DNA from 3 places in the Kitasatospora sp. NPDC058046 genome. Region 1 is predicted to be linked to each of the others. Evidence: predicted binding sites of a transcription regulator. Region 1 holds the regulator's gene; each other region holds the start of a gene.

Region 1 (4,464 bases):
GACCGAGCCGAGCCCGGTGGGGGTGAACCCGGCCCCGGCCTCCAGGGTGAGCGCGGCGGACGGCACGCCGAACAGCTGGTCGAGGTCGGGCTTGACGGGCTTGGTGCGGCCGAACAGGGCGTCCAGGATTCCCACGGCGGTCCTCTCGGGTCGAAAACTGAGGCTCAGCGGCCGAGCTGCTCGGAGATCTTCGCCAGCTGCTCCAGCCGCTTCTCCAGGCTCGGGTGGGTGGAGAACAGCTGCGAGGCGGCCTCCCGGGCGCTCAGCGCGGGGGCGAAGTAGAAGGCGTTGTACGGCTGGGCCTGGCGCAGGTCCTTGCTGGGGATGGCCGCGATCTGCCCGGTCACCTTGGTGAGCGCCGAGGCGAGGGCGCTGGGGTGTCCGGTGAGCTGGGCGGCGGCCCGGTCGGCGGCGAGTTCGCGGTAGCGGGACAGCAGCCGGGTGAGCAGGAAGCTGATCGCGTAGACGACGACCGACACCAGCGGGATGATCAGCGCCAGGACGGCCGCGTTCTGGTCGTTGTTGTTGCGCCCGCCGCCCATGAACCCGCCGTACATCGCGATCCGGGTCATCGCCCCGGCGAGGACGCCGAGGAAGCCGGCGATCGTCATCACCGCGACGTCCCGGTGGGCGACGTGCGACAGCTCGTGGGCGAGGACGCCCTCCAGTTCCTCGGGCTCCAGTCGGCGCAGCAGCCCGGTGGTCACGCAGACCACCGCGTTCTGCGGGTTGCGGCCGGTGGCGAAGGCGTTCGGCATGTCGTTGTCGGCGACCGCCACGCGGGGTTTGGGCATGTCGGCCAGGGCGCAGAGCCGGTCGATGGTGCCGTGCAGCTGGGGGAACTGCTCCGGGGACACCTGGCGGGCGCCCATCGCCCGTTCGGTGATCTTGTCGCTGAACCAGAACTGGGCCACGAACAGCCCGCCGGAGATCAGGACGATCAGTGGCCAGGCGCCGCGCAGCAGCGCGATCAGCAGGCCGGTGAAACCGACGTACAGCAGCCCGATCACGAACATCGTCGCGACCATGCGGCCGGTCAGGCCGCGGTCCGGCGCGAAACGGGTGTGCTGGCCCGAGCTCGACATCGCTTGCTCCTCCATTCGCCGTCGCTTTCGATGCTGCCACCCGGACGGCCTCCCGGCACCACCCCGGCGCCGGGAGGATCGAACCGCCGGGGCCCCGCGGGCCGTGAGCGGAACTGCGGGGAGGATCACCCCGGTCCGGCCGTTCCTGCCGTAGGACCCGGGCCTTACACTGGCAGGTACGGTTTTGGCACTCGCGTGTTCAGAGTGCCAGGGCAAGGGTCTTCGGAGCGGCCCGCAGCAGCAAGGGACACAGTCGGACAACGTGCGAAGACGGAGGTGCGTGCCCCATGGCCGGTGAGGTCCGCCAGCTCGACGAACGCAAGCTCGCCGTGCTCCGCGCGATCGTGCAGGACTACGTGGGCACCGAGGAGCCGGTCGGCTCCAAGGCCCTGGTGGAACGGCACAACCTCGGGGTCTCGCCGGCGACCGTCCGCAACGACATGGCGGCGCTGGAGGAGGAGGGCTACATCCACCAGCCGCACACCAGCGCCGGCCGCATCCCGACCGACAAGGGGTACCGCCTCTTCGTCGACAAGCTCGCCGAGATCAAGCCGATGAGCGCCCCCGAGCGCCGGGCCATCCGGCACTTCCTGGACGGCGCGGTCGACCTGGACGACGTGGTCGCGCGCACCGTGCGGCTGCTCGCCCAGCTGACCCGGCAGGTCGCGGTGGTGCAGTACCCCTCGCTGACGCGCTCCACCGTCCGGCACATCGAGCTGGTGGCGCTGGCCCCGGCCAAGGTGATGCTGGTGCTGATCACCAACACCGGCCGGGTCGAGCAGCGGATGGTCGACTGCCCGGGCCCGGTCGGCGAGACGGTGCTGGCGGACCTGCGGGCCCGGATCAACGCGAGGGCCGCCGGTCGGCGCCTCCCGGAGGTCCCGGGGCTGCTGGAGGAGCTGCCGGCGCAGTTCGAACCGGCCGAGCGGCCGACCGTCAGCACGGTCCTGGCGACCCTGTTCGAGACGCTCGCCGAGCAGAACGAGGAGCGGATCATGCTGGCCGGCACGGCCAACCTGACCCGCTTCGGGCACGACTTCCCGCTCAGCATCCAGCCGGTGCTGGAGGCCCTGGAGGAGCAGGTCGTCCTGCTCCGCCTCCTGGGTGAGACCGCGGACGCCGCGATGACGGTCCGGATCGGGCGGGAGAACACCTACGAGGGGCTGACTTCCACGTCCATCGTCTCGGTCGGCTACGGTTCGGGCGACGAGAGCGTGGCGAAACTGGGTGTGATCGGTCCGACCCGGATGGACTACCCGGGCACAATGGGGGCGGTGCGAGCGGTGGCGCGGTACGTGGGCCAGATCCTGGCCGAGTCCTAGCAAAGGCCGCCGTCGGAAATCCGACGGCGGTGACCAGTCGCAGCACTACTACAGGCGGAACAAGCGGAGCATTTGGTGGCCACGGACTACTACGCGGTACTCGGCGTCCGACGGGATGCGGGGCAGGACGAGATCAAGAAGGCGTTCCGGCGCCTGGCGCGCGAACTGCACCCGGACGTCAACCCGGACCCGAAGACGCAGGAGCGGTTCAAGGAGATCAACGCCGCTTACGAGGTGCTCTCCGATCCGCAGAAGCGCCAGGTCTACGACCTCGGCGGGGACCCGCTGTCCCCGGGCGGCGGCGCGGGCGGCTTCGGCGCCGGCGCGGCGGGCTTCGGCTTCTCCGACATCATGGACGCCTTCTTCGGCGCCGCGGCCGGCCAGCGCGGCCCGCGCTCGCGCACCCGCCGGGGCCAGGACGCCATGATCCGGCTGGAGATCACCCTGGAGGAGGCCGCTTTCGGCACCACCAAGGAGCTCCAGGTCGACACCGCCGTCACCTGCACCACGTGCAGCGGCGAGGGCGCGGCCCCCGGCACCTCGGCGCAGACCTGTGACATGTGCCGCGGCAAGGGCGAGGTCTCCCAGGTCACCCGGTCCTTCCTGGGCCAGGTCATGACCTCCCGCCCCTGCCCGCAGTGCCAGGGCTTCGGCACCGTCGTGCCGACCCCGTGCCCGGAGTGCGCCGGCGACGGCCGGGTGCGCGCCCGCCGCACGCTGACCGTCAAGATCCCGGCCGGTGTCGACAACGGCACCCGGATCCAGCTGGCCGGCGAGGGCGAGGTCGGCCCCGGCGGCGGCCCGGCCGGCGACCTGTACGTCGAGATCGCCGAGACCACCCACACGATCTTCCAGCGGCGCGGGGACGACCTGCACTGCACCGTCACCATCCCGATGACGGCGGCCGCGCTCGGCACCCAGGTGCCGCTGCAGACCCTGGACGGCCTGGAGGAGGTCGACATCCGGCCCGGCACCCAGTCCGGCCAGTCGATCCCGCTGCACGGCCGGGGCATCACCCACCTGCGCGGCGGCGGCCGGGGCGACCTGATAGTGCACGTCGAGGTGAAGACGCCCAGCAAGCTCGACCCCGAGCAGGAGGAGCTGCTGCGCCGCCTCGCGGTGCTGCGCGGCGAGGAGCGGCCGTCCGGCCAGTTCGCGCCGGGCCAGCAGGGCCTCTTCTCCCGGCTGAAGGACGCCTTCAACGGCCGGTAGCCGTCCGCGGAGGGGTGCCGGGGGCCAACGACCCCGGCACCCCTTTCGCGTGTCCGTCCCACTTCCGCACGAAAGAGGTTCCCCGTCATGACCGCGCCCGTCTTCGTCGTCGAGACCGAGCGGATCGCCGCCGCCGCGCCCGGGGCCGTGGTGCGTCTGGACGGCCCGGAGGGGCGGCACGCGGCCGCGGTGAAGCGGCTGGAGCCGGGCGAGGCGGTGACCCTGGCCGACGGGCTGGGGCTCGGCGTGGACGGCACGGTCGCCGAGGTGCTCGGCAAGGACGCGATCGACGTGCGGGTCGCCGCCGTGCGCCGCGAGCCGGAGCCCGCGCCGCGGATCGTCGTCGTCCAGGCGCTGCCCAAGGGCGACCGCGGCGAGCTGGCCGTGGAGACCATGACCGAGGTCGGCGTGGACGTGGTGATCCCGTGGGCCGCCTCGCGCTGCATCACCCAGTGGAAGGGCGAGCGCGGCGCCAAGGCGCTCGCCAAGTGGCGGGCCACCGCCCGGGAGGCGGGCAAGCAGTCTCGCCGGCTGCGCTTCCCCGAGGTCCGCGAGCCGATGACCACCAGGCAGCTGGCGCCCGTCCTGGCGGGGGCCGCGTTCGCCGCCGTGCTGCACGAGGAGGGCGCCGAACCGCTGGCGCACGCCGTGCTGCCGGAGGGCGGGGACATCGTCCTGGTGGTCGGCCCGGAGGGCGGGGTCTCCCCGGAGGAGCTGGCGGCCTTCGCCGGGGCGGGCGCCGGGCCGTACCGGCTGGGCCCCTCGGTGCTGCGCACCTCCACCGCCGGGGTGGCCGCCGGCGCGCTGTTGCTCGGGCGCACCGGCCGCTGGTCGTAGCACCCCGG
Region 2 (4,464 bases), on a different contig from region 1:
GCCGAGCTGGACACCACCGAGGCCCGGATCAAGGACGTGCTGGACTGGGCGCGCGACCCGGTCAGCCTCAACATGTCGGTCGACGACGAGGGCGAGACCCAGTTCGGCGACCTCGTCGAGGACACCGGGGCCACGTCCCCCGAGGACGCCGTGATGGTCATGCTCCGCAGGGAGGAACTGGACGGCCTGATCGGGCGGTTGGACGACCGCACCGCCTCGATCATCCGCTCCCGCTACGGGATGGAGGACGGCCGCGAGCGCACCCTCACCGAGGTGGGCAAGCAGCACGGCCTCACCCGCGAGCGGATCCGCCAGATCGAGAAGCACGCGCTGGCCGAGCTGAAGAAGATCGCGGACCACGCGGGCTTCGAAGCCGCCTGAGAGGCCGCCGGGAAAGCCGCCTGAGGAAGCCGCCTGAGAGGCCGCCGGGGAAGCCTCCCGGCAGGCTGCCTGGACCCGCCCTCATCGGGCCCTGGTGCGGAGCGCCCCGCACCGGGGCCCGAGGCGTGCCACGGGGCTCTTAGGCTGGAGGAAAGGGACGAGCGGACGGAGTGGACGGCGTGAGCGAGCAGGGGCAGGAAAAGGACCGGGAGCAGGGCGGGGAACAGGAGCAGGAGCTCCGGAAGGCCGCGGCCGCGAAGGCCCGGCTGGTCTTCCGGGACCCGTTGGACCAGCAGTCCGGGGACGACACCGACGCCGGCTGGGGCGGCCGCCCCGGGGCGGGGGAGAGCGGTGGACGGGGGCTGGACTGGTACCTGAGCCAGCGCCCGCCGCACCACGGGGACTGAGGAACGGGGACGGGGGAGCGGGGACCGGGGCCGAACGGCGCCCGCCGGTCAGCGCAGCGGCGCGACCAGTGCGTCGCGGATCTCGGTCAGCAGTTGGACCTCCTTGGCCTCGGCCTCCGCCGCCTCCTCGGCGAGGCTCTTGCGGTGGGCCGCCAGCCTGTTCATGGGCACGATCAGGGCGAAGTAGACGACCGCCGCGGTGATCAGGAACTGGAGCACGGCGCTGAGCACCGATCCCCACAGGATGAGGATCCCGGACGTGACCTCACCGGTCGGGCTCACCTCGCAGGGCCCCTTGAGGCAGGAACTGTAGGACGCGAGGTCCTTGGTCCCGAAGACGCCGACGATCGGATTGATCACGCCTTTGACGAAGGCGTTGACGATGTTGGTGAAAGCCGCGCCGATGACCACGGCGACGGCGAGTTCGACGACGTTTCCACGCAGCAGGAATTCCTTGAAGCCTTTCATGCCGCCTCGAACGACGAAGTCGCCTCCCGGTTACGGGTGATCTTCCGCAGCCCCGGACTGACAACCCGTCCGGCCCAGTGCGCCTCCCTGGGGTGGCGGCAGCCCGGCCCGCGCGGGCCCCAGTGCCAGCGCCGACGCCACCGCGAGCAGCACCAGGACGGGCACGGCGGCCCGCCGCCGCACCGCACTGCGCCAGCGGTGCCACCCGCCGCACCCGCGCCGGATCGGCGGGAAGCTCGGCAGCTCCTGCCGGGGCGGCACGGCGGGTGCGGGCAGCGGCAGCGGCAGGGGGAGGGAGAAGCTCGCGGTCGTCATCGACGCACCTCCGGGGTGTCGGCGGGCCGGCCCCTCGCGGACCGACCGGATGCCCACACGATGGGCGTTTCCGGCGAACTCGGAAAGCCCTTTCCCCAGGCCTGTGGACAACTCGCCCCTGTGGACAACTTCGTTCACTCGCCGGAGTGAGGTCGACCCCTCCGGGGTGACAGGGCGCCCGGGCGGGCATGCGAAAAGGCCCGCCGCCCCGCGTGGAAGCGGGGTCGACGGGCCTTTCCCTGGTCTACGGGCCGTCCGGGCCGATGGTGCCCGGCGCCGGGATCAGCTCGCGGCCGGAGCCGGGCTGGACGAGGTCGAGGAGCCGGAGCCCGACGACGTCGACGAGGAGGACGTGGACGCGGTGGACGACGTCGAGGGGGTCGACGACGACCCGGCGCCCACCGAGCTGCTGGAGGACGAACGGCTGTCGGTCCGGTAGAAGCCGGAGCCCTTGAACACGACGCCCACGGCCGAGAAGACCTTGCGGAGCCGTCCCTGGCAGTCGGGGCACGTGGTCAGCGCCTCGTCGGTGAACTTCTGCACCGCCTCCAGGCCGTTGCCGCACTCGGTGCACTGGTACTGGTACGTGGGCACTTGTCTTCCTCCTGGCACTCTCGCCTGATGAGTGCTAACGATGGTCAATGATGCGGCATTCCGCGGGATCAGTCCAGCGACCCCGGTGTGAGATCGGCCCCGGAGCACCCGTCGGCCGCCGTCGGCCCGGTTCCCGGACGACACCCGCGCAGCCTCCGGCCGCCGTCGGCTCGGCCCCGGGCGGCCGGAGGCCCGGCCCCCGGCCGCCGCCCCGCTCAGCCCTCGGCGACACCCGCCAGCTGCATCGGACGCCCGCCCTCCGCGGTCCCCGCAGCGGCGGTCTCCTCGCCCCGCGGCGCCACCAGCAGGTGCCGCAGCGAGGCCAGCACGACCAGTCCGAGCCCGGCCCCGACCACCGGCACCAGGAACCCGGTGGAGGGCCCGTGCCCGTCGATCAGCCGGCCGGCCGCCATCGAGCCGACCGCCAGCCCCAGCCCGATGGCGCCGGTCAGCCAGGTGAAGGCCTCGGTCTTGGCCCCGTCCGCGACCAGCGTCTCGACCAGGGTGTAGCCGCTGATCAGGGTCGGCGCGATGGCCAGCCCGCAGACCAGCCCGGCGACGGTCAGCGCGACCAGGTTGGGCATCGCCCACAGCACCGAGCAGCCCAGCACCAGCAGCGCGTAGCTGAACAGCATCCGCTGCTGCACCGGCCGCCGCCAGGCGATCACGCCGTACAGCACGCCGGCCAGCATGGAGCCGCCGGCGAAGATCCCGTACACGGTGCCGCCGGCGTCGTGCTGCCCGACCGAGTCGGCGAAGGCGTTCACCGAGACCTGCATGCCGCCGAACACCGCGCCGACCCCGAGGAAGGTCCCGGCCAGCAGCCGGACGCCGGGGGAGGCGAGCGCCGAGGCGCGCCTGGTGCCGGGCTGCGGCACGATCCGGGCCGGGGCGGTGCCCCGCTGGGCGGCGAAGGCCAGGCCGCCGACGAGGGTCAGCGCGGCCTCGGCGACCAGGGCGGTGGCCGGGTTGGCGAGGGCGGCGATGCCGGAGGCCAGGATCGGGCCGATCACGAAGGTGAACTCGTCCGTCACGGACTCGAAGGCGAAGGCGGTGCTCACCCGGGCCGCGGAGGCGTCGGAGGCGCCGTCGGCGGTGAACCTGGCGACCCAGCGGGCCCGGACCATCGCGCCGACCTGCGGCACGCTCGCACCGGCCGGCACGGCGGCCAGGAACAGGCTCCAGGCGGGCGCGTGGCCGAGCGCGAGGGCGATCAGCACGCCGACCGAGACGGCGTGCACCAGGACGGTCGGGACGAGCACCGAGGCCTGGCCGTAGCGGTCGGCGAGCCGCCCGGTCTGCGGCCCGATCAGGGCCTGGGCGACGGCGGCGACCGCGGTGACCGTACCGGCGGTGCCGTACGAGCCGTGGGTCTGCGTGACGAGCAGCAGGATGCCCATGCTGAGCATCGCGTACGGCAGTCGCGCGACGAGGGCGGGGGACAGGAACGTCCAGGCCCCGGGTGTGCGCAGCAGCTCGCCGTACCCGACGCGGGCGGGGGCGGGAGCTGCGGGGGTGGCCGCGGGGTGCGCGGCGGTGTCGACCGTTCGGCGCGCCGTCACGGTCGGTCCTTCCTGCTGCCTGGTAGCGCGGCAGGGCATGGTGTGGCCCCGACGGCGCCGAGAGTCGTCCTCTCGCGCGTCGACCGGGGTAGATACCGGGTCGGTCCGGCGTGGTGGCCGGGGGCCGGACCGCGGCCGCCGAGCGGTCGCGCCAACTCTGCGTCAGGCAGATGCTGGGGTGGTCTAGCGGTGGTTATACGGCGTGGTCGAACCAGCATACAGTTACGCGCGTAGACACCGCCAGCCCACCCCGGCCCGCAGGCCCGTCAGGGCCCCCGGACCAAGGCGGACCGAGGAGAGCCGGGACGGACCGGGGCGGGCCCGCAGGCCCGTCCGGGCCCCCTGGGCCGGGGCGGGCCCGGCGCCCGTCACCGCCCGTTCAGCCACCCCGCGAGCTTGCCGCCCTTGTCCACGGCCCGCAGCCGCCGTTCGGCGGCCTCGCCGACCTCGTCCGTGGTGACCACCAGCAGTTCGTCGCCGGCCCGCAGCACCGTCGCCTTGTCCGGTACGAAGGAGTTCCCCTCGCGCACGACCAGGGTGACCGCGGCCCCCTTGGGCAGCCGCAGTTCGCTGATCTCCACGCCGGACATCTTCGAGGTGGGGGAGAGCGCGACCGACAGCAGGTGTCCGTGCAGCTTCTCCAGCGGGGCGGACTCGATGCCCAGGTCCTGGCCCATGTCGCCCTCGTCGATCCGTAGCCGCTTGGCCACCCAGGGCAGGGTCGGCCCCTGGAGCAG
Region 3 (4,464 bases), on a different contig from region 1:
CGGCCCACCACAGCCCGAGCCCGCAGCACCCGCCCGCCACACCCCACACCCAGCGCCTCATGCGCGCACCGTACCCACCCGCGCACCACCCCCGGAAGGCGCCCCCGGCCCCGAGCCGACCGGGCTAGGCGAGCTTCCCCACCGGCGCCACCACCGCGCCCTGCTTGCCGCACACCCAGTGCGGCTCCGGCCCCAGCTCGGGCTCCACGCTCAGCGCGTGCGGGTCCCCGTCGGCCGCGCACCCGGTGCACAGCGGCCAGCGCCCGTACGCCTCCAGCAGCGCGTCCTGGACGTCCTGGGCGACCAGCCCGAGCACGTACTCGGTGCCGTCCGGCCACTGCTCCAGCCACCAGCGGCGGTGCGTCACGGCCTGCTCCACCAGCGAGACGACGGCGGCGTCCGCCACGTCCCGCGCGGTGAGGTCGGCCAGGATCAGTGCCCGCGCGTTGTGCAGGGCAGTCTCGATGTCGTCGGAAGCCATCCGTCCATTCTCCGTCCACCGGCCCGAACGCCGAAACGCCGGACGTCCGAACGCCCGGGCCCCGGAGCTTCCGGACGCCGGAACGCCGTGTGGGCGGCCCCCCGAAGGGAGCCGCCCACACGGACGAGGAACCAGCCGATCCGATCGGAGCGATCAGGATCAGAAGTCCATGTCACCGCCCGGCATGCCGCCGCCGGCGGCCGCGGCGGCCTTCTCCGGCTTGTCGGCGATGACGGCCTCGGTGGTCAGGAACAGCGCCGCGATGGAGGCGGCGTTCTGCAGCGCGGAGCGGGTCACCTTGGCCGGGTCGATGATGCCCTCGGCGATCAGGTCGACGTAGGTGTTGGTGGCCGCGTTCAGGCCGTGACCGGCGGGGAGGTTGCGCACCTTCTCCACCACGACGCCACCCTCCAGGCCGGCGTTGGTCGCGATCTGCTTGATCGGGGCCTCCAGCGCGACCTTGACGATGTTGGCACCGGTGGCCTCGTCGCCCTCCAGCTCCAGCTTGTCGAAGGCGACACCGGCCTGCAGCAGGGCGACGCCACCACCGGCGACGATGCCCTCCTCGACGGCGGCCTTGGCGTTGCGGACGGCGTCCTCGATGCGGTGCTTGCGCTCCTTGAGCTCCACCTCGGTGGCCGCGCCGGCCTTGATGACGGCCACGCCGCCGGCCAGCTTGGCGAGGCGCTCCTGGAGCTTCTCGCGGTCGTAGTCCGAGTCGCTGTTCTCGATCTCGGCGCGGATCTGGTTCACGCGGCCCGCGACCTGCTCGCTGTCGCCGCCACCGTCGACGATGGTGGTCTCGTCCTTGGTGATGACCACCTTGCGGGCGGTGCCCAGCAGGTCGATGCCGGCGTTCTCCAGCTTGAGGCCGACCTCCTCGGAGATCACGGTGCCACCGGTGAGGATGGCGATGTCGCCGAGCATGGCCTTGCGGCGGTCACCGAAGCCCGGGGCCTTGACGGCGACGGACTTGAAGGTGCCACGGATCTTGTTCACGACCAGGGTCGACAGGGCCTCGCCCTCGACGTCCTCGGCGATGATGACCAGCGGCTTGCCGCTCTGCATGACCTTCTCCAGCAGCGGGAGCAGGTCCTTGACCGAGCCGATCTTGGAGTTGGCGATGAGGATGTACGGGTCCTCGAACGTCGCCTCCATCCGCTCCAGGTCGGTGGCGAAGTAGGCGGAGATGTAGCCCTTGTCGAAGCGCATGCCCTCGGTGAGCTCGAGCTCCAGACCGAAGGTGTTGCTCTCCTCGACGGTGATGACGCCTTCCTTGCCGACCTTGTCCATGGCCTCGGCGATGAGCTCGCCGATCTGGGTGTCAGCGGCGGAGATGGAGGCGGTGGAGGCGATCTGCTCCTTGGTCTCCACGTCCTTGGCCTGGGCCAGCAGCTGGTCGGAGACGGCCGCGACGGCCTTCTCGATGCCGCGCTTCAGGGCCATCGGGTTGGCGCCGGCGGCGACGTTGCGCAGACCCTCGCGAACCAGGGCCTGGGCGAGCACGGTGGCGGTGGTGGTGCCGTCACCCGCGACGTCGTCCGTCTTCTTGGCGACCTCCTTGACGAGCTCCGCACCGATCTTCTCGTACGGGTCCTCGAGCTCGATCTCCTTGGCGATGGAGACACCGTCGTTGGTGATCGTGGGGGCGCCCCACTTCTTCTCCAGCACGACGTTGCGGCCCTTGGGGCCGAGCGTGACCTTCACGGCGTCGGCGAGCTGGTTCATGCCACGCTCAAGGCCGCGGCGAGCTTCCTCATCAAAGGCGATGATCTTGGCCATCTGAAGTGGTCCTCCGGGACACGGTCGACTGCTCGGACCAAGGGGTGCCCGCGACGGACGGCCCTGGTGTGCGGGGGTCCATTCCCCTACCGCTCCCGGGGGCCTCACCGACCCGGTCCGCTGTCACTCTCACGCTGTGAGTGCTAACGCCAATGATTAGCACTCCGGGTGGTCGAGTGCAAGCCCAATCGACGATCCGCGAGCCGTCGCCGGAGCCCCGCCGGAGCCCCGCCGGAGCCGCGTCGGGGAACGCCGACGGGCCCGTACGACACGCGTCGCACGGGCCCGTCGAGAAGCGAGTGGTCACCAGCCGTAGGGCCGCGCCGAGCTCCTGGAGTCGGAAGGGGTCAGACCGCCGCGCGGACCATGTCCGCCTGCGGGCCCTTCTGTCCCTGGGAGATCTCGAACTCGACCCGCTGGCCCTCCTCGAGGGTGCGGTAGCCGTCCATCTGGATCGCGCTGTAGTGGACGAAGACGTCCGCACCACCGTCGACCGCGATGAAGCCGTAGCCCTTCTCCGCGTTGAACCACTTGACGGTGCCCTGAGCCATTCCGAACTCCCCTAGTGCTGTGCTGGCCCTTCACGTGCCCGCAGGTCGCGGGCCCGGGTTGGTTGAAGGCCGGCCCGGGGAACCCCCCCTGGGCGCAGCCGTGCACGCCGCAACCATCCGCGCGGAACGCCGGGCGGCCTCCGGTGAGCGGGTGATTGCGTCGACCGCCGCTGAATGTATCCGGATCGACGCCCTCTGCAACAGGGCCAACCGCCGGTAATTCCGCCAAGGCGTCAAGGGACAGGACGGATCGAATCGGAATAATCTCGGCATTCCACGCCGGACATAGCGGACGAATTACTCAAATGCCCGCGCGAATTCTGACATCTGCCTGACATGTTTCACGGTCCGCCCCCGGCGGCCGGACGCCCCCGGGCCGAGCACTGCGGGGGCCGAAAGGGAAACCCTGTTCCCAGCCGAGCCACACTCTACTCCGACTCGACCCGGAAATATTCCCGCCGGAATGCGAGCGGTCGCCCGCGCATACGGAGAACGGATTTCCGTACGCGCGGGCGACCGCGGGTTCTGCTTTGTCGGCTCAGCAGCCGCCGGCCACCGCCGGGATGATCGAGACGCTGGCGCCGTCCTTGATCTCGGTCGCCAGACCCTCGGCGAAGCGCACGTCGTCGTCGTTCACGTAGACGTTCACGAAGCGGCGCAGCTTGCCCGTGTCGTCCAGGATGCGGGCCGCGATGCCCGCGTGGTTCTTCTCCAGGTCGGCGACGACCTCGGCCAGGGTGGCACCCTCGGCGGTCACCTCGGCGGCGCCGTCGGTGTAGGTGCGCAGGATGGTGGGGATGCGGACGGTGGCGCTCATGACTCTCCTAGCGGGGGCGGGGCCTATCGGGTGGTTCAGGCGGACACGAGGCCGGCGGCGCGGAACGAGTCCAGCGTCGGGCGGATGACGGCGGTCATCCCGGAATCGGAGACGGCGTCCAGGGTCTTCAGCCCGTCGCCGGTGTTGATCGCGACGGTCTCCTTGGCCGGGTCCAGCTGCCCGGTCTCGACCAGCTTCTTCAGCACGCCGACGGTCACCCCGCCCGCGGTCTCGGCGAAGATCCCCTCGGTCCGCGCCAGCAGCCGGATCGCCGCCACGACCTCGGCGTCCGTGACGTCCTCCACCGCGCCACCGGTACGGCGGGCGATGTCCAGCACGTACGGGCCGTCGGCCGGGTTGCCGATCGCCAGCGACTTGGCGATGGTGTCCGGCTTCACCGGCTTGATCACGTCCCGGCCGGCCTTGAACGCGGCCGACACCGGCGAGCAGCCCTCCGCCTGGGCGCCGAAGACCTTGTACGGCCGGTCCTCGACCAGGCCGAGCCTGATCAGCTCCTGGAGCCCCTTGTCGATCTTCGTCAGCTGCGAGCCCGAGGCGATCGGGATCACGATCTGCTCCGGCAGCCGCCAGCCGAGCTGCTCGCAGATCTCGTACGCCAGCGTCTTGGAGCCCTCGCCGTAGTACGGCCGCAGGTTCACGTTGACGAAGCCCCAGCCCTCGCCGGCCGGGTCGCCGATCAGCTCCGAGCAGAAGCGGTTCACGTCGTCGTAGTTGCCCTCGATGCCGACCAGCTCGCCGCCGTACACCCCGGCCATGACGACCTTGCCCTGCTCCAGGTCGTGCGGGATGAACACGCAGGACCGGAACCCGGC

What was found. Region 1 encodes HrcA, which represses chaperone genes, less so after heat shock. Its sites were predicted from a motif close to TTNGCACTCNGNNNNNCNGAGTGCNAA; they were not measured.
Region 2: ACFVU7_RS04260 (FmdB family zinc ribbon protein) is a predicted target of HrcA. The motif match lies at 2,177-2,203, and genes of this name have one in related genera.
Region 3: groL (chaperonin GroEL) is a predicted target of HrcA. The motif match lies at 2,420-2,446, and genes of this name have one in related genera.

Annotation. Positions count from the first base shown of each region.
Region 1 covers NZ_JBHVRS010000001.1:712,297-716,760, reverse strand. Annotated here, with positions in the region: gene ACFVU7_RS03360 (hypothetical protein) at 1-135, opposite strand, end outside; gene htpX (zinc metalloprotease HtpX) at 165-1,085, opposite strand; gene hrcA (heat-inducible transcriptional repressor HrcA) at 1,373-2,407, shown strand; gene dnaJ (molecular chaperone DnaJ) at 2,483-3,619, shown strand; gene ACFVU7_RS03340 (16S rRNA (uracil(1498)-N(3))-methyltransferase) at 3,707-4,456, shown strand.
Region 2 covers NZ_JBHVRS010000002.1:42,798-47,261, forward strand. Annotated here, with positions in the region: gene ACFVU7_RS04240 (sigma-70 family RNA polymerase sigma factor) at 1-381, shown strand, start outside; gene ACFVU7_RS04245 (hypothetical protein) at 561-788, shown strand; gene mscL (large conductance mechanosensitive channel protein MscL) at 837-1,256, opposite strand; gene ACFVU7_RS04255 (hypothetical protein) at 1,287-1,571, opposite strand; gene ACFVU7_RS04260 (FmdB family zinc ribbon protein) at 1,854-2,165, opposite strand; gene ACFVU7_RS04265 (MFS transporter) at 2,381-3,727, opposite strand; gene ACFVU7_RS04270 (potassium/proton antiporter) at 4,096-4,464, opposite strand, start outside.
Region 3 covers NZ_JBHVRS010000022.1:8,632-13,095, reverse strand. Annotated here, with positions in the region: gene ACFVU7_RS34240 (hypothetical protein) at 1-61, opposite strand, end outside; gene ACFVU7_RS34235 (hypothetical protein) at 125-481, opposite strand; gene groL (chaperonin GroEL) at 641-2,263, opposite strand; gene ACFVU7_RS34225 (cold-shock protein) at 2,611-2,814, opposite strand; gene ACFVU7_RS34220 (MoaD/ThiS family protein) at 3,353-3,631, opposite strand; gene thrC (threonine synthase) at 3,667-4,464, opposite strand, start outside.